DNA from 3 places in the Aliivibrio fischeri ATCC 7744 genome. Region 1 is predicted to be linked to each of the others. Evidence: riboswitches for the same ligand, from Rfam matches in the RefSeq annotation. Region 1 holds a riboswitch; each other region holds the start of a gene.
The links. Region 1 has a riboswitch for thiamine pyrophosphate ahead of thiB (thiamine ABC transporter substrate binding subunit). Riboswitches for the same ligand answer to the same signal wherever they lie in the genome.

Region 1 (8,018 bases):
CACGTGGAGCATAACGACGGCCCACTTCATGAGCAATGAATAATTGGTGAGGGATCAATCCTGCACGCATGCCACATAAACCGCGCATCGGGCTTTTGTGTTGTTCATATTGGTTTTGAAGTGCACGGAAACGCAAAGCAAATCGATCCATACGATCAATTTGACCTGCAAATAATTTATCTTGAGGTTTATTAAAACGGATTTGATGACTCAATAACGTCTCACGAAGTATCACATTGGCTTCGTCAGTATCAACTCGAGTACCGATATAAGTTAATAAACCACCTTCTTCAATAACGTCTTCAACATCAAGTGACCAGCCCTCATGGCTTTCAATGGTATCTCCCTTATTGAACATCACTCGGGTAACGGGAGCATCGTGTTTTGCGTATAAACGGTTTTCTTCTGATGCAGCAAAAAGTAATGATACGGTTCTGTCATCAACAGCCACTACCGTACCTAAACCTAAATCACTTTCTGTATCACTGATCCAACGTTGTCCCAAAGCAAATGACATAGTGGTAACGCACCTCAAAATTAATTTGTTTTATAAGATATGGAATGAGAATTTTTTCGAAAGCCAAGAATAGACAACCCGCAAAGGTTAAGGCTCAAAAGGGCGCTAATGTTACTGTATGAGAGCACTCAGGTCACGCCAATTTACTATAAAAATGAGTGTAGTCGATTATACGCATTTTTATAAACAAAGTTTACTTTACCGCTTGTAAATATTGCGTTAATTCTGGTGGATTTTCTTGAGTAAGCAAACCAGAAATACGTCCGTGACTCAGCACTTTTTGTTGGCAAATAAAAGCATAATGAGAAGCAAGGGCTTTTGCATCTTGTAAACTGTGCGTCACCATTAAAACGGTTAATTTTTCACTCTTTATCAACGCCTGAATTAACACAATCATTTCTTCCCTTAAGATAGGGTCAAGCGCTGAAAATGGCTCATCCAATAATAAGACAGGTTTTTGCTGAACTAAACATCGGGCTAAGGCTACACGTTGCTTTTGTCCTCCAGATAACTGCTCAGGCAAACGTTGCAGCAAATCATCAACCCCAACTTGGCGAGCCGCATCATAATTCGTTTTTTTATCTTTCTCATTTAAACGTAAATTAGGCTTAATACCCAAGCCAATATTCTCAGCAACAGATAAATGAGCAAAAAGGTTATGCTCTTGAAATAACATAGATAAAGGACGTTGATGAGGAGCAAGTGAAAGCTGTGATTCGTTATTTATTGTAATATCACCACTTTCAGGTTCAATAAAACCTGCCAATAAGCTCAATAAGGTACTTTTACCAGCTCCACTAGGACCTAAAATAGCAACAACGCTTCCCTGCTCTACATTCAAATCGAACTCAAACAAATCAGTATAATATCGATATTTCACATCAGAAAAACGCAGCATTACTGTTTCCTTTTCTTTGATAAAAATAGCCATTCAACAACAACAAACACACCCACACTCAATAATAAAAGGCTCAATGAAATAACGGCTGCCGCTTCCATCTGATAACTGCCAAGCAATTGAAATAAATAGAGTGGTAGCGTTCTAAAATCTTGGCTACCAAACAAGGCAATCGCACTTAAATCACCAACAGACATAATAAAAGCAATAGAAAAAGCATGAGCAAAAGGTTTTCTTAATGCTTTCCATTCAATCACTCTAAACCGTGACAATCCGTACAATCCCAAACTTGCACACAGTAAATGATACTGCTGTGCAATATGCAACAAAGGTTGAGCTAATGTTTTTATTACGTAAGGTAATGCCATTAATGCATTGACTAAGATGACAATCCAAATAGCGATACTAAAGACATCGGTTATGTTTCTTAATAATAAAAAAAGCCCCGTACTGATCACCAACCCTGGCGTGACTAAAATCATCACACCAATCAGATCTAACTTATCTGCTAATAATCTTTTTTGTTTTAAACGTAAAGACCGAGTTGTATGTAAAAGCAGAACACCAAGAAGTAATGCAATCACAGCGGCACCAAAGGCCACAATTAAAGAGTTGATTAATGCAGACCAAAACTCCGATGATGTGATGACAACAAATAATTGTGAATTAAGCCCACTAAGGACAACCATAAATAAGGGCGGTAACATAAAAATCCCTAAAACCGTTATCCACGCCCAGTCCCACCACCTTGCTCTATTGGTATCTTGATATAAAACCACCTGTGATAACGATGCTGAATCAACAGAAACTGATTTTGAGAACCGTTGAATACACAATGATAATAATCCACATAATAACATTTGCCATAAAGCCAAAATGGCACCTGATTGCAAATCAAAATCAAACTTAATTGCTTGGTATATTGCTAACTCTATTGTTGTGGACTTAGGGCCACCACCTAGCGCCATTACGGTAGCAAAACTCGTAAAGCAAAGCATAAAGACCAACCCAGCAACATGTGGCAATTGCTGTTTTATTCTTGGCCATGCAACAAGACGATACTTACTCCACCCCATTAATCCAAGGTGTGCAGATAACTGATGTTGTTCAATGGAAATAGAATCTAATGATTGCAGTAAGAGCCGAGTTGCAAAAGGGAAATTAAAAAAAACATGAGCCAATAAAATACCATTTAGGCCATAAATCGAAAATGGCAAAGAAGATCCAAACCAAGCAAAAGCATCAGCAATTAATCCACTATTTCCATAAATAGCCAATAAACCAAAAACACCAACAAGCACAGGTAACACTAATGTGGTTGCACAGAGCTTTAGCAGTAACCCTCGACCTATAAATTGACGGCGAGATAAAGCATAGGCTGTTGGTATAGCTAAACCAACGCTGATTATTGTTGATAAAAATGCTTGATATAAACTAAATTGAGTGATGTAGCGGTAATATGGATCAGACCAAATAATACGTAAGTCTAAACTCGGTGATTCAATTAAAAGTGCACTAATTGCACCACCAACAAAGCAGAGAATAGTTGCCGCAACGATATAACCGATGAAAGGCGTAGAATTAAAGAGAGTTCGAGATTTCATGAAATAAGATAAAGGAGCACTATTGGCTCCTTATTACACCAATTAAAAAGTTAATGCATGTTGCCATTCACGAATCCAAGATTTTCGCTTTTGTGCGATATCTTCAGAGCTGAATGATAATGCTTTATTAGGAACCGTCAGTGTTTCAAATCCCTTTGGTAACTCAATTTGAGTGACTGGATACATCCAATTCCCTGTTGGCATCGCAGATTGAAACTCATCACTTAATATGAATGCTAAAAACTCATCGGCAAGTTTATTGTGCTTTGTTGATTTCACTTTTGCAGCCACCTCAACTTGAGTGTAATGGCCTTCTGAAAAATTAGCTGCTACAAATCGTTGATCATTCTCAGCAATAATATGATAAGCAGGAGATGTTGTATAAGATAAAACGAGATCCGACTCCCCCTCTAAAAACATACTATAAGCTTCTGACCAACCTTTTGTGACTGTCACTGTTTTTTTAGATAGTTGCTTCCATGCTTGAGCGGCATCGTCACCATATACGGACTTCATCCAAAGCAATAAACCTTGTCCCGGTGTTGAAGTTCGAGGATCTTGATAAATCACTTTTAAATCGTCGCGCTGTTCAACCAACTCTTTTAGACTCTTTGGAGGATTAGTTACTTTCTCTTTGTTGTAAACAAAAGCAAAATAACCAAAGTCATAAGGAATAAACGTTGTATCACTCCACCCATTAGGTAAATGTACCGAACTTGTATCTATTTGATGTTGAGCGAGTAACCCCGTTTTTTTCGCTTCCGCCATTAAGTTATTATCTAAACCCAATACAATATCAGCTTTAGCATTCTTTCCCTCAAGACGTAGACGATTCAAAATTGATACGCCATCATCTAATGCAACCAACTCTAAATTACAGCCACATTTAGCTTCAAATGCCGCTTCAACTTTAGGTCCTGGGCCCCAATCCGCTGCAAATGAATCATAAGTGTATACCGTTAGTGTTTCTGATGCGGATACAGAAAAAGAAGATATGCTTGCTAATGCAATAGCGAGAGATAGCTTTTTAACTGGAAATGAAGTTACTGTTGTTTTCATTATGCGCTCTTTCGTCCTTTTGAGCGGCACAGGCTAGAGTTGAAATACTCATAGGAGAATGTCATCTCAATTCCTACGCCAGCATTATCTGGTTCAGGTGATACGGGTTTAAATGAACATTATCCAATCTTCATTAATCTCAGCCAAAGCTCCCCGATGAGAAGTCGTATTGTAAGTGTGAATAGCTTAATGAGCCAGAGCTTTTATTGTGCAGCTATCGATGGTCATAACCCCAGCGAGGTACAAGCCCTTGCTCTACACCTAAATGATCCAAAATTCTTGCTACCATAAAATCAATTAAATCTTCAATGGATTTAGGTTGATGATAAAAACCTGGGGCCGCAGGCATAATTGTCGCCCCTATTTGCGATAACTTAAGCATATTCTCTAAATGTAATGTTGAGAATGGCGCCTCTCGAACCACAAGAATCAGCTGACCTCGTTCTTTTAAAACCACATCAGCCGCTCTTTCGATTAAATTATCAGAAATACCATGAGCAATTGAAGCAACACTACCAGCTGAACATGGGCAGACAATCATTTGTTTAGGTGCAGCAGAACCAGAAGCTACTGGAGAAAACCAGTCTTCTTTACCACAAACAGTTAGCTTATCTGCATTACAACCTAAGTGTTCAACTAATGCCGCTTTCATAGCATCAGGTCCACTTGGTAATTTCAAATCATGTTCTGTCGCCATTACAACTCTAGCAGCAGAAGAGATAAGAAAATACACGTGATAATCAGCAGCAAGTAAACACTCGAGCAAACGCAATCCATAAGGCGCTCCTGAAGCCCCTGTCATAGCTAACGTAATTGCTTTTTGCTTACTCATGTTAATCCACCATTTCTATATGTTTTACGGCATCACCTAAGCGTGAAAGCAATTTACCGTGAATACCTTCAAAGCCACCATTGCTCATTACCAAAATTTGATCGCCTGGCTGTGCTTCGTTCACTATCATATCAACGAACGCATCAATGTTATTATGCGTGTGAGCAGGTTGAGTACATTGTTGTGCAACGTCATCAACTGACCATGCGATATTATCTGGTTGATAAAGATAAACTGAATCTGCGGCATGCAATGAAGCCGCTAATGTATCTTTATGAACGCCAAGCTTCATTGTACTTGAGCGAGGTTCTAATACGGCAATAATCTTTTTATCACCGACTTTATTACGTAGACCATTTAATGTTAGATCAATAGCTGTTGGGTGATGAGCAAAGTCATCATAAACCGTCACACCATTTACTTCGCCTTTCAACTCAAGACGACGCTTAGTATTGATAAATTTACCCAAAGCTTCACAAGCTAAATCAGGGGTAACACCCACGTGGCGAGCAGAAGCAACGACCATAAGCGCGTTACTTACGTTGTGATCGCCAACTAAGTCCCAATTAACTTGCCCAACGTTTTCACCCTCAAAATATACATCAAACTGACTACCATCTTTTTGAAGTTTGATGGCTTTCCATTGACCATCTTCACCAGTGAACTCTAATTCACTCCAGCAGCCTTGTTCTAATACTTGCTCTAAAGGTTTATCTTGCTTAGGTGCAAAAATGCGACCAGTACTTGGCACCGTTCTGATTAAGTGATGGAATTGACGCTGAATCGCAGCCAAATCATCAAAAATATCGGCATGGTCAAACTCAAGGTTGTTTAATACAAGCGTACGAGGACGGTAATGAACAAACTTTGAACGCTTATCAAAAAAAGCACAGTCATATTCATCTGCTTCAACAACAAAGAACATGCTTTCACCTAAGCGAGCTGACTCACCAAAATTGCCTAATACACCGCCAACTAAGAAGCCTGGCTTATAACCACACTCTTCTAGTACCCAAGCTAACATACTTGATGTTGTTGTTTTACCGTGTGTACCAGCAACCGCCATCACCCAACGATCTTGCAGTAAAAACTCTTGTAACCACTGAGGACCAGATGTGTATTTAAGATTTTTATCTAATACATATTCAACACATGGATTTCCACGACTCATGGCATTACCAATGACGACTAAATCAGGTGCAGGGTCTAATTGGCTTGGATCAAAGCCTTCAATAATCTCAATGCCTTGAGACTCTAATAATGTGCTCATTGGTGGATAAACGTTAGCATCACAACCAGTTACTTTATGTCCGAGTTGACGTGCTAGTGTTGCAGCGCCACCCATGAATGTTCCACAAATTCCAAGGATATGAATATGCATAATAAAAACCGTCTTATATTAAATTAAGTGAGCAACTTTTATACAAAGTTACTTCAATACTCTTAAAAAGTTCTATGCTATAGAATGAATTACAGCAAACAGTAACACAACTATTATAAAAATAAATCAGTACCTGACCCGACTTCGCGTTGATATCTAATAACAGAGAATTAAAGGAATAACTATGTCTGAAATAAGAACTTTAGGTGAGTTCATTGTTGCGAAACAACATGACTTCCCTCATGCCAGTGGAGAACTCTCTTCATTAATCGGTTCCATAAAATTAGCCGCCAAAATTGTAAACCGTGAAATTAATAAAGCAGGTTTAGTTGATATCACTGGTGCCTCTGGTGAAGAGAATATTCAAGGTGAACAACAACAAAAATTAGATGTTTACGCCAACGATAAGTTTAAAGCAGCACTTGAAGCTCGTGACCAAGTGTGTGGCGTTGCTAGTGAAGAAGAAGATGAAGCGGTTGCTTTCAATAAAGAGCTCAACCAAAATGCAAAATACGTTGTGTTGATGGATCCATTGGATGGGTCTTCAAACATTGATGTGAATGTTTCTGTTGGTACTATCTTTTCTATTTACCGCCGAATTTCACCAATAGGAACACCCGCCACTGAAGAAGACTTCCTACAACCGGGACACAAACAAGTCGCTGCTGGTTACATTATTTATGGCTCATCAACCATGCTTGTTTATACAACAGGAAATGGTGTTCATGGTTTTACTTACGACCCTTCACTTGGAGTTTTCTGCTTATCCCACGAAAATATGCAAGTCCCAAAAGATGGCAACATCTATTCAATAAATGAAGGTAACTACATTCGCTTTCCTGAAGGCATTAAGCAATACCTTAAATTTTGCCAAGAAAGTAAACCTGAAGATAATCGTCCCTATACCTCTCGATATATCGGTTCTTTAGTTGCAGATTTCCATAGAAACCTTTTAAAAGGTGGTATTTATCTATACCCAAGCACTCAAGCCTACCCCAATGGAAAATTAAGATTACTTTATGAATGCAATCCTATGGCAATGTTAATTGAGGAAGCGGGTGGTAAAGCGACAGATGGTGAACAGCGTATCTTAGATATAAAACCAAGTGAACTGCATCAACGGGTGCCTTTCTTTGTTGGTTCAACAAATATGGTCGATAAGGTTCATGCGTTTTTAGATGAATGGCGAGACTAATTAATAAATTAAAACAGTAATCTATAATGTACAGATACAAAAAAACCGAGTCCTAAGACTCGGTTTTTTCTTAAAGCTTATTCTGATTACTCAGCGTCTGCTTCTACTTCTGGGCGATCTACAAGCTCAATGTATGCCATTGGAGCTTTGTCACCTGCACGGAAACCGCACTTCAGAATACGAGTGTAACCACCAGCACGTTGTGCAAAGCGTGGACCTAACTCGGTGAATAGTTTTGCTACAACTTCGTTATCACGAGTGCGAGCAAATGCTAGACGACGGTTAGCAACACTGTCAGTCTTAGCTAATGTAATCAAAGGCTCAACTACGCGACGTAGCTCTTTTGCTTTTGGCAAAGTCGTCTTGATAATTTCGTGACGAACTAATGAGCTAGCCATGTTGCTAAACATCGCTTTGCGATGGCTGCTGTTGCGGTTGAGTTGACGACCACTCTTACGATGGCGCATGACCTAATCCTTCTAACTAGATAATTAGTGAACTGATTAATCTTCAGCGATAGACGCTGGTGGCC
Region 2 (8,018 bases), 250 kb from region 1:
GGTAATAACTTAATTATGGATGAAATCCACCAAGCTGGGGAAGGTGTTCCAGTAAGAATGGGGCCATTAGTGTTATTTACTACGGTGATAACGCATTTATTTGGTGGCTCTGCTGGTCGTGAAGGTACGGCTGTTCAAATTGGTGGTGCAACAACCGATTGGTTATCTAAAGTCTTTAAGCTATCTGAAGATGACCGAAAAATGATGCTAACCGCAGGTGTTGCCGCTGGTTTTGCTTCTATTTTTGGAACGCCTTTTACTGGAGCCATCTTTGCTCTTGAAGTGTTGTTTATTGGGCGTATTAAGTTCAATGCCATCATTCCTGCGCTATTGGCTGCTATCTTAGCTAATGTGGTCGCTTCGGCTTGGGGTGCCCATCATACGCATTATTTAATTAACTTTGATCAGGTTAGCACCTTGTTTGGTCATGCTGTTGATATCGATCTTTTATTAATGGCTAAAGTGATTATTGCTGCAATTGGTTTTGGTATTGCTGGTTATTTGTTTGGTGAGTTGACTCATGGCTTTAAAGATCTGTTTAATGCAACACTAAAAAACCCATATTTGATTGTCGTTGTGGGTGGTTTGATGGTCATCATCATTACGCAATTACTTGGCAACTATGATTACATTGGTATTGGTGTTTATCCAAGTCGTGATGGTGGTGTGAGTATTACTTCTGCATTTACCGAAGGTGGAGCAGAGTGGTATAGCTGGATTTTAAAACTGGTATTAACTGCGATTACTCTTGCTGCTGGTTATAAAGGTGGTGAAGTAACACCGTTGTTTTTTGTTGGTGCTACGTTAGGTAACTTCTTAGGTTGGGTTATGGGGGCTCCGATTGATTTATTTGCTGCTCTGGGTTTCCTTGCGGTATTTGCAGCTGCAACCAATACACCATTAGCTTGTACGATTATGGGCGTAGAATTGTTTGGTGCTGAGTATTTACCTTATTTCGCATTAGCGTGTTATACGGCTTATTACTTTAGTGGTCATACCGGTATTTACTCTTCGCAACGTGTTGCTGTTTCTAAAACATTAGAGCATGGTCGTGATCATGACGGCCTAAATAAAATAGGGTCATATCGTGAACATAATTCATCGTCATTAAAACACCTAGCGAATAAGCTAACTAAAAAAGACAAATAGTTTCACGTGAAACATGGTGGTTTATCTAGATTAGAACTTGGTAGAGATAATTAGAACCTAATGTGCTTCTCCACAAAAAATAACACTGTATTTGTTGGTGTAAGAGCTACGGATGACAAAGGTGGTTTTTTGTTACGAAGCACACAAGGTTCAATATGCCTTGTGGGAGAGGATTCGAACCTAATGTACTTCTCCACAAAAAAGAACATTGTATTTGGTGGTGTAAGATCTACCGATGACAAAGGTGGTTTTTTGCTGCGAAGCACACAAGGTTTAATATGGATTGTCGATATGTAAAACTCTATATGCGCTCACTCACAAACTCAGCCAACCACTTGATAACTTTTTTCTCTTCCATTTCATTTCTTGCATACTTTCTTTATACTCCGAATACGTTCAGATTTTGATTCAACGATCTGAAGGAAACTTGTCGGAGTGCTTAGTGCTTTTTAAAGTACGAGCTGAGACCGCAGTGCGGGATCCGTAGAACCTGATCAGGCTAATACCTGCGAAGGGAACAAGAGACAATTTACATCTTAGTTTATGAAACCATATCTACAGATTGAAAGGTACAGACGTAGCTGAATTTTAGCTGCTTTTATTCTTTTTAACTTGTGGGCATAACAGTACAGACAGATATTCTCTGCAGCACAAACTAAGAACCTCTTGCTACAACTCAAATCCGGCAAGCAATTATTCTATTTTTATCAAGGAATTTTGCTATGTCGTCAAGCCGTAAACAAGCACGTTTAGATGCTAAAACCAATATTGAATCGTTATCGGTTCAACCATATCCAAATTCAAATAAAGTCTATATTGAAGGCTCTCGTCCTGATATTCGCGTTCCTATGCGAGAGATTTCATTAGCTGACAGTTTAGTTGGTGGTACCAAAGAATCACCAATTTTTGAACCAAATGAACCTATCCAAGTTTATGACACTTCAGGTGTGTATACCGATCCAAGCTACGATATCGATGTATATAGAGGATTACCTAAGTTGCGTCAAGAATGGATAGAAGAGCGAAATGATACCGAGTTACTTGATGGCGTGAGCTCTGTTTATTCGCAAGAGCGTTTAGCGGATGAAACTCTTGATGAACTTCGTTATGGAAATCTCCCAACGATTCGCCGTGCTAAACAAGGCCAGTGTGTTACTCAACTGCATTATGCGCGTCAGGGAATCATTACTCCTGAAATGGAATATATAGCGATTCGTGAAAACATGGGTCGTCAAAAGTTTGCAGATGAGCAACTTAATCACCAACATCCTGGCCATAGTTTTGGGGCTAACTTACCGAAAGAAATCACACCTGAATTTGTGCGTAAAGAGGTTGCTGAAGGGCGCGCAATTATCCCATCAAACATAAACCATCCAGAAGCAGAACCAATGATCATTGGTCGTAATTTCTTAATTAAAGTTAACGCTAATATTGGTAACTCATCGGTGAGTTCATCAATTGAAGAAGAAGTGGAGAAGCTAGTTTGGTCAACGCGTTGGGGCGGTGATACGGTGATGGATTTATCTACGGGTCGAAATATTCATGAAACTCGTGAGTGGATTCTACGTAATAGCCCTGTCCCAATTGGCACGGTTCCAATGTATCAAGCGCTAGAAAAAGTGAATGGTGTAGCCGAAAACCTTAACTGGGAAGTGATGCGAGATACCTTAATCGAACAAGCTGAACAGGGGGTTGATTACTTTACCATTCACGCTGGTTTATTGCTTCGCTATGTACCAATGACAGCAAAACGTGTCACAGGGATTGTATCTCGTGGCGGCTCTATTATTGCTAAGTGGTGTCTTGCTCATCACCAAGAAAGCTTCCTTTATACACACTTCCGTGAGATCTGTGAAATTTGTGCTAAATACGATGTGGCTTTATCTTTGGGTGATGGCTTGCGTCCGGGCTCTGTTGCTGACGCTAATGATGAAGCGCAATTTGCTGAATTACGCACTTTAGGTGAGCTAACTAAAGTTGCGTGGGAATACGATGTTCAAGTCATTATTGAAGGTCCAGGTCATGTTCCTATGCACATGATTAAAGAGAATATGGATGAACAACTTAAACATTGTCATGAAGCGCCATTTTATACATTAGGCCCACTAACGACAGATATTGCTCCTGGATATGATCACATTACTTCAGGCATTGGTGCTGCCATGATTGGTTGGTATGGCTGTGCCATGTTGTGTTACGTAACGCCAAAAGAACACTTAGGGTTACCAAATAAAGACGATGTGAAGACAGGCTTGATTACTTATAAGTTAGCAGCACACGCAGGCGATTTAGCCAAAGGTCATCCGGGTGCACAAATTCGTGATAACGCCTTATCAAAAGCCCGCTTTGAATTCCGTTGGGAAGACCAGTTTAATCTGTCTCTTGATCCTATTACCGCTCGTGAATATCACGATGAAACCTTACCGCAAGAATCGGGCAAAGTTGCTCACTTTTGTTCAATGTGTGGGCCTAAGTTCTGCTCAATGAAGATCTCACAAGAAGTCAGAGAGTACGCTAAAGATTCGGAACAAGTTGCTTTAGACCAAGCAATCGAAATTAAGATGATAGATGACCCTCTAGAAGGGATGCGTCAAAAGTCAGAAGAGTTTAAAGCGTCTGGGTCTGAACTTTATCATCCTGCAGTTGAAGCTGAATAACGATGATAATAAGGGATGTTTCACGTGGAACATCTCTTAGTTTTGTATACGGAATTGAGGTGAGACAGCAATGTTTGCATTCCCTAATATTGATAAAAGTAAGTTTGGTTTATATCCCGTAGTTGATGATGTGTCGTGGATAGAAAAATTATTAAAGCTCGATGTAAAGACAATCCAATTGAGAATTAAGAATCCAGAACAAGCAGACTTAGAGCAACAGGTTATAAAAGCGATTAGGCTTGGCCGTGAATATGATGCTCAGGTGTTCATCAATGACTATTGGCAGTTAGCTATTAAGCACAAAGCATTTGGTATTCACCTTGGACAAGAAGACATAGAGGTTGCTGATTTACAGGCGATTGCTGAGGCGAATATTTGTCTTGGTTTGTCGACACACGATGATAGTGAACTATTAAAAGTAAAAGCCCTAAATCCAAGCTATTTAGCGCTTGGTCATATTTTTCCGACACCAACGAAAGAGATGCCATCACAACCACAAGGTTTGACCAATCTTGCAAAGAATCAACAATTAGCTGGAGACATTCCGACCGTTGCGATTGGCGGTATTGATCTCTCCGTTGCTAATGATGTGTGGCAAACCGGTGTTGATAGTATTGCGGTAGTTCGAGCGATTACTGAGGCTGAGGATACAGAGCAGGCCGTCGAGAAATTTAACGCCATTATTTCTGAACCAAGAAGAGGAAATCTACAGGAGGTTGCTTATGAGTAACCAGTTAATGGAAGGGTTAAGTGACCAAGATTTTCTGCGTTATAGCCGTCAAATTATGTTGCCTGATATTGGTGATAAAGGGCAAATAGCATTAAGAAATAGTACGGTTCTCATCATCGGTTGTGGCGGATTGGGTTCTTCGGTTGGAATGTATTTATCCGCTTCTGGTATCGGTACATTAATCATTGCCGATGGAGACAAAGTTGAATTAAGCAACTTACAGCGACAAGTGGTGTATCGCGATAACAACCTAAATCAAAATAAAGCGATGGCAATGGCACTGCAACTTAAAGGGTTGAATGGTACAACTCATATTGAAGTGATCAGCCATAAGTTAACAGAGCCAGAGTTATCCCGTTTTATTAATCAAGTCGACGTTGTTTTGGATTGCTCTGATAATTTGCCAACACGTCATGAAACTAATGCGGCATGTGTAAAGCATAACGTTCCACTTATTTCTGGTGCAGCAATTGGATGGCAAGGGCAGCTAATGTTGTTTTCAAATCAGGTCACGGAAAAAAACACGTCGTGCTATCACTGTTTATTTCCTTTTACTGAAAGCCACCAAACACAAAACTGTCAGTCGTTCGGAATTGTGGGACCGGTGGTAGGCATGATAGGAAACTTACAGGCATTAGAAACCATTAAATACCTTACTCAACCGAGTTACATGAAATGGGACACCATTCATCAGTTTGATGGCCGCTTTTTGACTTGGTCATCGATAACAATTCCAAAAGACAGCCAATGTTCAATCTGTGCTTCAACAGTAAGCAATGATGTTTCACGTGAAACACACTCAAAGGGAGAGACTTGTCATGAGTGATTTAATGTCAATAGAACTTAATGGTGTGTCTTATCGAGTTGAGGTCACGCATACATTATCTTCATTTTTAGAATACCATGGTATTGATACACAGGGATGTGCAGTTGCAATCAGCAATCAGATAATACCGAGATCAGAGTGGCAAAAGCGTGGGTTATCACAGGGTGAATCCATCTCTTTATTTCAAGCAATCGCTGGAGGTTAACATGAATGACTTATTAACCATCGGAGATAAGACGTTTAGATCACGTTTATTTACCGGAACAGGAAAGTTTCCAAGTGCTAGTGTTATGCAAAAGGCACTTATAGAGTCTGGTTCTGAATTATCAACAATGGCGTTAAAACGTGTTGAAGTGAATAACCCTGAAGACAATATATTAAAGCCGATTGTGGATGCAGGAATTAACTTATTACCCAATACGTCTGGTGCTAAAAATGCTCGTGAGGCTATTTTCGCCGCACAACTGGCTCGTGAAGCATTGGGCACAAATTGGCTTAAATTGGAAATTCACCCTGATCCCAAATACTTAATGCCTGATCCAATTGAAACATTAACCGCAGCAGAAGAGTTAGTGAAACAAGGGTTTATTGTCTTGCCATATTGTCATGCTGATCCCGTTTTATGTAAGCGACTAGAAGAGGTTGGCTGTGCTGCTGTTATGCCACTAGGTGCGCCTATTGGTTCAAATAAAGGCATTGTCAGTCGTGACTTTTTAGAGATTATTATTGACCAAGCTCGAGTACCTGTAGTGGTTGACGCTGGTATTGGTGCGCCATATCATGCTGCTTTGGCAATGGAACTGGGGGCTGATGCTGTGCTTGTGAACACTGCGATTGCTGCGGCAAGAAATCCAATCGCAATGGCAACTGCATTTAAATTAGCGGTGCAATCTGGCCGATTAGCTTATGAAAATGGGTTGGCGGCAGTTAATACTCAAGCTGTTGCTTCTAGTCCATTAACGGCATTTCTTGATTAAGGTGAATGAAATGACATTTACTGATGAATGGGAAAAGTTACATTGGGATGAGGTTAAACTCTCTATCTATAGTAAAACGCATCATGATGTTGAAAGAGCGCTAAGTAAATCCAAACGAGATCTTGAAGATTTTAAAGCCTTAATTTCTCCTGCTGCAGAAAGCTATCTTGAACAAATGGCTCAAGAGTCTGCACGATTAACTCGCCAACGTTTTGGTCATACGATTGGTTTTTATATTCCTTTGTATCTTTCTAATCTTTGCGCGAATGCATGTACTTATTGTGGCTTCTCAATGGAGAATCGCATTAAGAGAAAGACGCTCAACCAAGATGAGGTTGCACAGGAAGTGAGGGCGATTAAAGCGATGAATTTTGATAGTGTTCTTTTGGTAACGGGAGAACATGAAACCAAAGTTGGGATGAATTACTTTCGTCAAACATTACCGCAGATAAAGCAGTCGTTTAATTATCTCGCAATGGAAGTTCAGCCTTTAGAACAAGAAGAGTATGCAGAATTAAAAACCTTAGGTTTGGATGCGGTGATGGTGTATCAAGAAACGTATCATCCATCTACTTATGCGGAGCATCACCTTCGTGGAAATAAAACCGATTTTAAATTTAGATTAGAAACGCCAGATCGATTGGCAGAAGCGGGCATTGATAAGATTGGAATTGGGGCGCTTATTGGGCTAGAAGAGTGGCGAACAGATTGCTTTTTTGTGGCAGCGCATTTGGATTATTTAGAGCGTCGATATTGGCAGACTCGTTACTCTATTTCTTTTCCAAGATTGCGACCATGTGAAGGTGCGCTGCAATCAAAATCAATAATGAGTGACAAACAACTGGTGCAATTAATTTGTGCTTATCGGTTGTTAAACCCCGAGGTTGAACTGTCATTGTCCACTCGAGAGTCTGAACATTTTAGAGATAATGTATTGCCATTAGGTATCACATCAATATCCGCTGCATCGAAAACACAACCGGGTGGTTATGCAAATGATGACCAAGAGCTTGAACAGTTTTCTATTAGTGATGAACGATCTGCTGAATCTGTTTCTTTAGCGGTACAAGCGAGGGGGTTTGAACCAGTTTGGAAGGACTGGGATAGAAGTTATTCAAATTGATGTTTCACGTGAAACAACATAAAAAATGCCACGTTTGCTCTTTAATACAAATAGATACGTGGCATTTTCTTTATCGTGTTTTAATGAATTAGCTTTCGTAGCTTAATTCAGCTGTCGCTTGTTTAAGCCACTCTTTTACTTCGCCATCAACAAGAGGGCTAACTTCATTCCAGACTTTCTGATGATAGTTATTCAACCACGCTAACTCTGGGCGATTTAGCATATCAACATTGATCAGACGTTTGTCGATAGGACAACGTGTTAAAGACTCAAATCCAAGAACCGAGAAGTCACCTTGAGTTTCAATTTCAACGACTAGCTCTAAGTTCTCAATACGGATACCAAACTCGTCTGCACGATAATAACCAGGCTCATTAGAAAGCACCATTCCAGGAAGAAGCGCTGTGTTATTTACTACTTTAGCAATACGTTGAGGACCTTCATGCACACTTAAGAAGTGACCAACACCGTGGCCAGTACCATGATCATAATCATAACCTTGCTCCCATAAATGTTGGCGAGCAAGAATGTCTAATTGATGCCCACATGTACCTTT
Region 3 (8,018 bases), on a different replicon from region 1:
ATGAAAAAGGACTGCACTGGGTACAACCCGGCCGCTTTGTTTTACCAGGGGAACTTGCGGGTGCTCCAGTTTTGCAATTTTTTCCGTTTATGTTTTTACATAAATACACAGAAGAAGAGTTGGCAAAAGCAAAGAAAGGGTCAAATATTGCTGTGCTCAAGCAACGTTATAAGCATTATCAACAGAATGTGGTTAAAAAGTTCTATAACGATCATTTTCGTCATTTTGATCGCCAGATTGTTTTAGTTGATTGTTTACAACCATTAAATGCAGGGGAAAATTCATTTAATGATATGCGCCAAGCAATAGATCAATTAATGCATAGTTTTCAATATGGCAAGAGTTCATTACTTAAGCGTTTGTTTTCACCGAAAATAGACAAGGTATTATTTGCCGCAACAAAAGCGGATCATGTTACTCCAGAACAACACCCTAATATGGTGTCGTTGCTTCAACAAATGATTTATCAAACATGGCAAGAAACCGCTTATGAAGGAATTAAGATGGAGTGCATGAGCATTGCTTCTATTCAAGCAACAACAGCGGGAATGATTGATGAAGATGGTGAGATCTTTGCGGCAATTTCTGGAATAAATACAGCTCAACAACCAATGATGATGTTTCCTGGAGAAGTACCAAAACGTATACCAAGTAAAGCGTACTGGGAAACAGAACCATTTAATTTTATGAGTTTTCAACCATTAAAAAATGAGAATGATAAACCGTTACAGCATATTCGAATGGATAAAGCGATACAGTTCTTATTGGGAGATAAATTGATATGAGTGAGTTAAAAAAACAGCGTGTTTTTCAATCGCAGGAACTAAAACAACAAGATGTAATTGAATCGCTGAACACTCAAAAATTGTTTAATGATAATGTGACATTTATTCCTCAGAAAACTGAGGATGAAGAGGAGTCAGATAGCTCTGATATAGAAATGTCATTGATAAAAAAGAGAACACATTGGAGTATTAAAACTCTGGTTATTGGTTTTTTAGGTTTAACGCTTTGGCAGAGTATTGATCATGTCATTACTGCAATTCAATCGGCAGATTTTCTTTCATTAGGATGGGCTGGATTAATCAGTTTTGCAGCATTACTGGGTGTGACGGCAATTGGTCGAGAGTTACTGACACTTCGTAAGTTAAAAGATCGTGCAGAGCTTCAAGAACAAGTTACAGAATTGATTGATGGTAATGGCATAGGGCAAGCAAAGGTGTTTTGTGAAGGTTTGGCTAGAAAAAACTTGAAACTTAACCCTATTGAATATACTCGTTGGCAGAACAGTATTGAACCACATCACAGCAATGCTGAAGTATTTGAAATGTATGACAGCATGGTCATCTCTGTTCAAGATAAACGAGCAAAAGCGTTAATAAGTAAGCATGCTGGTGAATCTGCTCTAATGGTTGCATTAAGCCCTTTAGCTGTCGTCGATATGTTATTAGTTGCATGGCGTAATATCCGATTAATAGAACAAGTATCAGAAGTTTATGGGGTTGAATTAGGCTACTTGGGTCGCTTGCGCTTGTTTAAAATGGTTCTACAAAATATGGCTTTTGCTGGAGCAACGGAAATAGCAACGGATGTTGGTGTCGATATGCTTTCTACTGGTTTAGCAGGAAAATTATCAACTCGTGCAGCTCAAGGTTTAGGTATTGGTTTAATCACGGCTCGTTTTGGTTTAAAAACCATGAATTTGATGCGTCCATTGCCTTGGATTAATGATGAAGCACCTAAATTATCAGATATGCGTAAAACGATAGTTACTCAGCTGGCATCAAAGCTAGGTACTCAAAATTAAAACTAATTAACATCTTCAGAAAAAATCATACTATTTACAAATCAATTAATGATAGTATGACGTCATTAGTCGGGGAGCCAATAGGCTGAGATCGCAATAGCGAACCCGTTGAACCTGATTCAGTTAGTACTGACGTAGGGAACTAATGGTCCTTTTGACACGATCTTTTTAGATCCGTTTCTTTTGATGAGAGCTTACGCTTATACGTAGGAGTGATCTCATTTGACTGTTTTTCCTAAACGTCAGTTAGGGAAATTAACATGTCTACCTTCACAGAAATAACGTCTTCTAAATCATCCATTCTAAATAAATTAGCAGCAACTCCTATTGTATTAACCATTGCTGGATCTGATAGTGGTGGTGGTGCCGGTATTCAAGCCGATATTAAAGCTATTTCAGCTACAGGGGGTTATTCCTGTTCTGTTCTTACTGCATTAACGGCTCAAAATACTCAAGGGGTAACAGGAATTTATCCAATTAGTGGTGAATTTGTTGAACAACAACTTGATGCCGTTTTTTCTGATTTAAATGTGATTGCCGTTAAAATTGGAATGTTGAGTGACTCAGATATTATTCATTCTGTAGCTAAAAAAATTAAACAATATGGACCTCAATTCCTAGTGGTTGACCCTGTTATGGTAGCAACTAGTGGAGATTTACTTCTTCAAGCATCTGCAATTGATAGCCTTAAGTCCGAACTACTTCCTCTTGCTGATGTAATCACTCCGAACCTCCCAGAAGCGGCAGCATTAATTAATGCAAAAGTGCCAAAAAATGAAGTCGAAATGACTGCAATGATCAATCAACTTCGTCAATTAGGTGCTAAGTCGGTTTTATTGAAAGGCGGGCATCTCGAAGAGGATACCAATAGTACCGATTTACTTATTCTTTCTGATACCGTTGAGCGTTTATCAACGGCACGTATTGAAACTCGCAATACTCATGGAACGGGTTGTACTTTATCTTCTGCGATTGCTTCGTATTTAGCTCAAGGTCATGAATTACAAACCGCTGTGAAATTAGGTAAGCAATACATTACTCAGGCAATTACTCATGCGGATGACTTGAATATTGGTCAGGGGCATGGGCCTGTTAATCATTTTTTTGCGCTGAATGTAAAAGAGTTGCGTGATGAATAACGGCATTGGGGTAATCATTTCTAATGGTACCTTACGATATACCGATAGTCAGAGTCCTATTATTTCAGGATTGAAGATGACGATCCCTAAAGGGAAGTGGACTGCAATTCTTGGAAGAAGTGGCTGCGGTAAAACGTCTATTCTTCGTTATTTAGCGGGATTACTGAAAAATAAAGTCGAATGGTCAGGTGATATCCACATTGATGGGACAGAAAGCATAGAAGGAAAGATTGCTTATATGGCGCAGCAAGACTTATTAATGCCATGGCTAAATGTTATTGATAATGTTTGTTTTGCTAGCAAGTTTTCAGAGGATAGGAAAGAAGATAAGAATCGAGCATTTGAGTTGTTAGAGCTTGTTGGTTTAAAAGGTTTTGAAAGAAGTATGCCGTCACAGTTATCTGGCGGAATGCGTCAGCGGGTGGCGTTAGCTAGGACACTCATGCAAGATAAGCCGCTGGTACTGATGGACGAACCGTTCTCTGCGCTAGATGCGGTTACACGTTATCGTCTACAAAATCTTGCAGCTCAAGTATTAGTAGATAAGACTGTTTTATTGATTACTCATGATCCACAAGAAGCATTAAGATTGAGTGATAGGGTTTATATAATGAAAGGTCAACCCGCTTCTACCATTTCTTTAACGGTTCCAAATACGCCGATACCTAGAAAAATCAATGCAGAACTGGCGGTTCTTCAGCAACAAATAATTGATTCTTTAGAGGTCGATTATGTCTAAATTTATTCTTATAAAGCAACGCTCACCAACGCCAAATCAGGTAAAAGAAAAACCATTACAAAAAAGCATCAGCGCTATGATAAGGAATGTAATTAGTGCGATTGTTATTTTGGGGTTATGGCAATTTATTGTGATGGCTTTTGCTTTACCTAGTTTCATTTTACCTAGTCCATTTAGTGTATTTTCTCAATTAATAGAAAGATACGACGTGTTGCTTGAGCATTCATGGATAACAGCTCAAGAGATCTTACTTGGTCTTGGTTTAGGGCTATCCATGGGATTATTGTTCGCTTTACAAATGTTGTTATTTGATCCACTTAGACGCTGGCTATTACCCATATTAATAGCCAGTCAAGCGGTCCCTGTTTTTGCTATTGCACCTATTTTGATGCTTTGGTTGGGTTACGGTATTGCGTCAAAAGTGGTGATGGCTGCATTAATTATTTTTTTCCCTGTTACTACCTGCTGCTATGACGGCTTACGTAATACCCCGACAGGTTATCTTGATTTAGCTCACACCATGGGAGCCTCTAAGTGGGAAACCCTCAAATACGTTCGTCTTCCTGCGGCTTTACCAACATTGGCTTCAGGTATTCGTGTTGCTGTTGTTGTCGCACCTATTGGAGCTGTCGTTGGGGAATGGGTCGGCTCAAGTAAGGGGGTGGGCTATTTAATGCTGCAAGCAAATGCTCGAATGATGATAGATGAAATGTTTGCTGCGTTATTTATTCTCGCGGGGTTATCTGTCAGTTTGTATTTTTTAGCAGACGCATTAATTAAAAAACTCATACCGTGGCAACACGATAAATAATGTATAAGTAAAAGGACTCAATGAAAAATGAAGAAGGTACTAATTAAAGGCGCTATGACTCTGATCCTTTCTAGCTATTCCATGATAGTAAGTGCTGAAGATAAAACCATAACATTAATGTTGGATTGGTTTGTAAACCCAAATCATGGGCCAGTAGTGGTGGCACAACAAAAGGGCTATTTTAAAGAAGAAGGCTTGAATATTACGATTCAAGAACCAGCGGATCCAAGTATGCCAGCCAAATTGGTTGCTGCAAATAATATCGATCTGGCGATTTCGTATCAAACCAGTTTAACCATTGATGTTGCTGCTGGTTTACCGTTGATTCGCTCAGCTACCTTGATTGCAACCCCTCTGAATACCTTGATGGTACTTGATAATGGAAAAATTAATTCATTGGCTGATTTGAAAGGTAAGAAAATTGGTATTGCGATTGCTGGCAATGAAGAAGCCACAATTGGAACCATGTTAAAAACAGAAAATGTGAATTTTTCGGACGTCAATATTATCAATGTTGGTTGGGCTCTCTCTTCGTCATTAGCATCAGGTAAAGTAGATGCAATTTGGGGGGGATTACGTAATTTCGAAACTAACCAGCTGGCGTTGGAAGGGTATAAAGCGAAATCGTTCTTCCCAGAAGAGCACGGTGTCCCATCGTATGATGAGCTTGTTTTTGTTGCGAATGCTAAAACTTACGATGCAGATGCATTAAAGAAGTTTAACCACGCTATCGAAAAAGCAACGCAATTTATTGTGAATCACCCTGAAGAATCATGGAAGACCTTTATTTCTTATGCGCCAGATACATTAAATAATGAATTAAATAAACGCGCATGGAATGACACACTAACTCGTTTTGCATTGCGTCCATCTGCGGTAGATTTGCAGCGTTATGACCGATTTTCTGACTTCATGTATCGACATCAAATGATAAAAACACAACCAAAAGCACAAGATTTTGTTCCTGTTCTATAAAATTCTATGGAGGAAATATGAACCATCAAGACTTGATTCAAGCGTGTCAAAGCGAATGGAATGAATACACGGAACATAATTTTGTTCAGCAATTAGCACTTGGTGAATTAGCACATTCATCATTTTTACATTATTTAAAACAAGATTTTTTATTCTTGAAGCAATACACCAGAGCTTATGCACTCGCGATTTATAAGGCGAGGACGTTAGCGGAAATGCGAATGGCTTTACCTAGTGTTCAAGCATTATTAGATTCTGAAATTGCACATCATGTCACTTATTGTGGCGAATGGGGGATTTCAGAGCCAGAGATGGAGGCAGAACCAGAAGCCTTTGGTACCGTTGCATATACACGTTTTGTCCTTGATACCGGAATGTCAGGAGATGTGATTGATCTCTATACAGCGCTAGCACCGTGTTCTATTGGTTATGCTGTTATTGGTGCGCAATTATTAGCGAGTGAATCTACCGTATTAGAGGGGAACCCTTACGCGAATTGGATAAAAATGTATGGTGGAGAAGAGTTTCAAAAAGGTGTCGAAAAAAGTGTTAAGCAATTAGATATCCTACTGAATGATATTGAGTTAGAAAGCCAGCGTGGACAGCGTTTATGTCATATTTTTAAAACGGCAACTCGTATGGAAGTGGCATTTTGGCAGCAAGGGTTGGATGACGCATAAAGCGTGTATTAATAAGAATAGGAAAGAGGGTAGTGACAATCATGAACATACAATACATTGTAGAATGCTTGGCTTTATTGCGTGAGAAAAAACCGCTAGTTGTTAATATTACTAATTACGTTGTGATGAATAATACAGCGAATGCTTTGTTAGCATTAGGTGCATCACCTATCATGGCACATAGTCAGCAAGAAATGGCAGAGATGATGAGTTTCTCTGGTGCGCTAGTTATTAACATTGGAACACTAGATAGTGTATGGACACCACGTATGCATTTTGCTGTTGAGCAGGCTAATTTAAATAATAAAGTCGTGGTTCTTGATCCTGTCGGTTGTGGTGCTAGCCAGTTACGAACACAAGTTGCTCGTCAAATAGCTGAAACTGCAAATAAGTTAATTATTCGTGCTAATGCGTCTGAAGTTATCGCTCTCGCTGGTGAAAATGCACAAAGTAAAGGGGTCGATGCATTAGATAGTAGTGATTCGGCTGTGGGAGCGGCGTGTTACGTTGCACAAAAGTATCAATGTAGTGTGGTAATTTCTGGTGAGACAGACTACATCGTAACTCAAGATGCACAATACAAACTGAATAATGGTCATGCAATGATGCCGTTTGTTACAGGTATGGGTTGTACGCACACTGCGTTAACCGGTGCCTTTGCTGCAATCGGTGATGAGTCTGGTGTTGTTGCAACTGCTGTTTTAGGGGTTGCGGGAGAGATTGCAGCAGAGCAATCAGCTGGCCCGGGTAGTTTGCAAATGAACCTATTAGATACGCTCTATCAGTTAGATGAAGAAACACTCACTCGTCGTTTGAAATTAACGGTTAATGCTTAGGTTTTATAGTATGAATAATCCGTATACATTGTATTTAGTGACAGATGAAAAACAAGATATTGATACATTGTGCCATGTTGTTGCTGAGGCGGTAAAAGGTGGTGTCACCATGGTACAAGTTCGTGAGAAACATGGCGATGTACGTGCTTTTATTCAACGTTCTTTAGCGATAAAAGAAATACTAAAAGATAGTGGTGTACCACTAATCATAAACGATCGTGTTGATGTGGCATTGGCAGTTCAAGCGGATGGCGTTCATTTAGGCCAATCTGATATGCCAGCACAAATAGCCCGTCAATTGATAGGCCCTGATATGATTCTAGGGTTATCTGTTGAGAATGAAACACAACTGCGTAAAGCCCAAGAACTACCTGTTGATTATCTTGGTATTAGCGCGATATTTTCGACACCAACTAAGACTAATATAATTAAAGAATGGGGAATTCAGGGGTTGGCTTTTGCGGTAAAAGAAAGTCAATTACCACTTGTTGCCATTGGTGGGATTAATGACTCAAATATTCGAGAGGTTGGTGATACAGGCGTTGATGGGATCGCTTTGGTTTCTGCAATTTGTCATGCTTCTTCTCCAAAACAAGCAAGCCAAGCATTGTTGGGTTTAATGAATGATGACGTAGAATTAAAAACGTAATCCAATTATATAGAATCAGAGCACTTTTTTTGGTGCTCTTTTTTTTGCTCTTCTTTCATATCATACATGCGTTTATCAGAACAAATTAGCGCGTTTTCTAAATCATCTTTAGTCGATGTTTTTATGCCATAAGCAAAAGAAATTTGTTCATTACAGAGTTGTTCATGTACGTGTTTAATAAACGCGCTTGAACGACCTTTATGAGTCGTTACGATAAATTCATCTCCTCCGACACGAAAAGCCATTTCTTGTTCAAGGCATGCATTTCTAAGAGCTTGAGAAAAACGAATGATCATTAAATCACCAACTTGATGTCCTTTTAAGTCATTCACTTTTTTTAAATCATTTAAATCAAAATAAATAAGATCAAACTCAGCTAACT

Region 2: it holds a riboswitch for thiamine pyrophosphate, as region 1 does, so the genes downstream of both, thiC (phosphomethylpyrimidine synthase ThiC) here and thiB (thiamine ABC transporter substrate binding subunit) in region 1, are expected to answer to the same signal.
Region 3: it holds a riboswitch for thiamine pyrophosphate, as region 1 does, so the genes downstream of both, thiD (bifunctional hydroxymethylpyrimidine kinase/phosphomethylpyrimidine kinase) here and thiB (thiamine ABC transporter substrate binding subunit) in region 1, are expected to answer to the same signal.

Annotation. Positions count from the first base shown of each region.
Region 1 is NZ_CP092712.1:275,774-283,791, reverse strand. It holds gene rapA (RNA polymerase-associated protein RapA) at 1-517, opposite strand, end outside; gene thiQ (thiamine ABC transporter ATP-binding protein) at 711-1,415, opposite strand; gene thiP (thiamine/thiamine pyrophosphate ABC transporter permease ThiP) at 1,415-3,019, opposite strand; gene thiB (thiamine ABC transporter substrate binding subunit) at 3,062-4,078, opposite strand; TPP riboswitch at 4,132-4,244, opposite strand; gene AVFI_RS01325 (flavin prenyltransferase UbiX) at 4,293-4,910, opposite strand; gene mpl (UDP-N-acetylmuramate:L-alanyl-gamma-D-glutamyl-meso-diaminopimelate ligase) at 4,912-6,291, opposite strand; gene fbp (class 1 fructose-bisphosphatase) at 6,476-7,486, shown strand; gene rplQ (50S ribosomal protein L17) at 7,573-7,953, opposite strand; gene AVFI_RS01305 (DNA-directed RNA polymerase subunit alpha) at 7,990-8,018, opposite strand, start outside.
Region 2 is NZ_CP092712.1:28,266-36,283, forward strand. It holds gene AVFI_RS00120 (voltage-gated chloride channel family protein) at 1-1,149, shown strand, start outside; TPP riboswitch at 1,571-1,683, shown strand; gene thiC (phosphomethylpyrimidine synthase ThiC) at 1,872-3,806, shown strand; partial or broken gene thiE (thiamine phosphate synthase) at 3,874-4,536, shown strand; gene AVFI_RS00135 (HesA/MoeB/ThiF family protein) at 4,529-5,362, shown strand; gene thiS (sulfur carrier protein ThiS) at 5,355-5,567, shown strand; gene AVFI_RS00145 (thiazole synthase) at 5,569-6,339, shown strand; gene thiH (2-iminoacetate synthase ThiH) at 6,350-7,462, shown strand; gene AVFI_RS00155 (aminopeptidase P family protein) at 7,551-8,018, opposite strand, start outside.
Region 3 is NZ_CP092713.1:1,406,227-1,414,244, reverse strand. It holds gene AVFI_RS19865 (YcjX family GTP-binding protein) at 1-785, shown strand, start outside; gene AVFI_RS19860 (YcjF family protein) at 782-1,807, shown strand; TPP riboswitch at 1,868-1,965, shown strand; gene thiD (bifunctional hydroxymethylpyrimidine kinase/phosphomethylpyrimidine kinase) at 2,068-2,946, shown strand; gene AVFI_RS19850 (ABC transporter ATP-binding protein) at 2,939-3,685, shown strand; gene AVFI_RS19845 (ABC transporter permease) at 3,678-4,496, shown strand; gene AVFI_RS19840 (ABC transporter substrate-binding protein) at 4,524-5,471, shown strand; gene tenA (thiaminase II) at 5,489-6,151, shown strand; gene thiM (hydroxyethylthiazole kinase) at 6,184-6,987, shown strand; gene thiE (thiamine phosphate synthase) at 6,998-7,636, shown strand; gene AVFI_RS19820 (GGDEF domain-containing protein) at 7,642-8,018, opposite strand, start outside.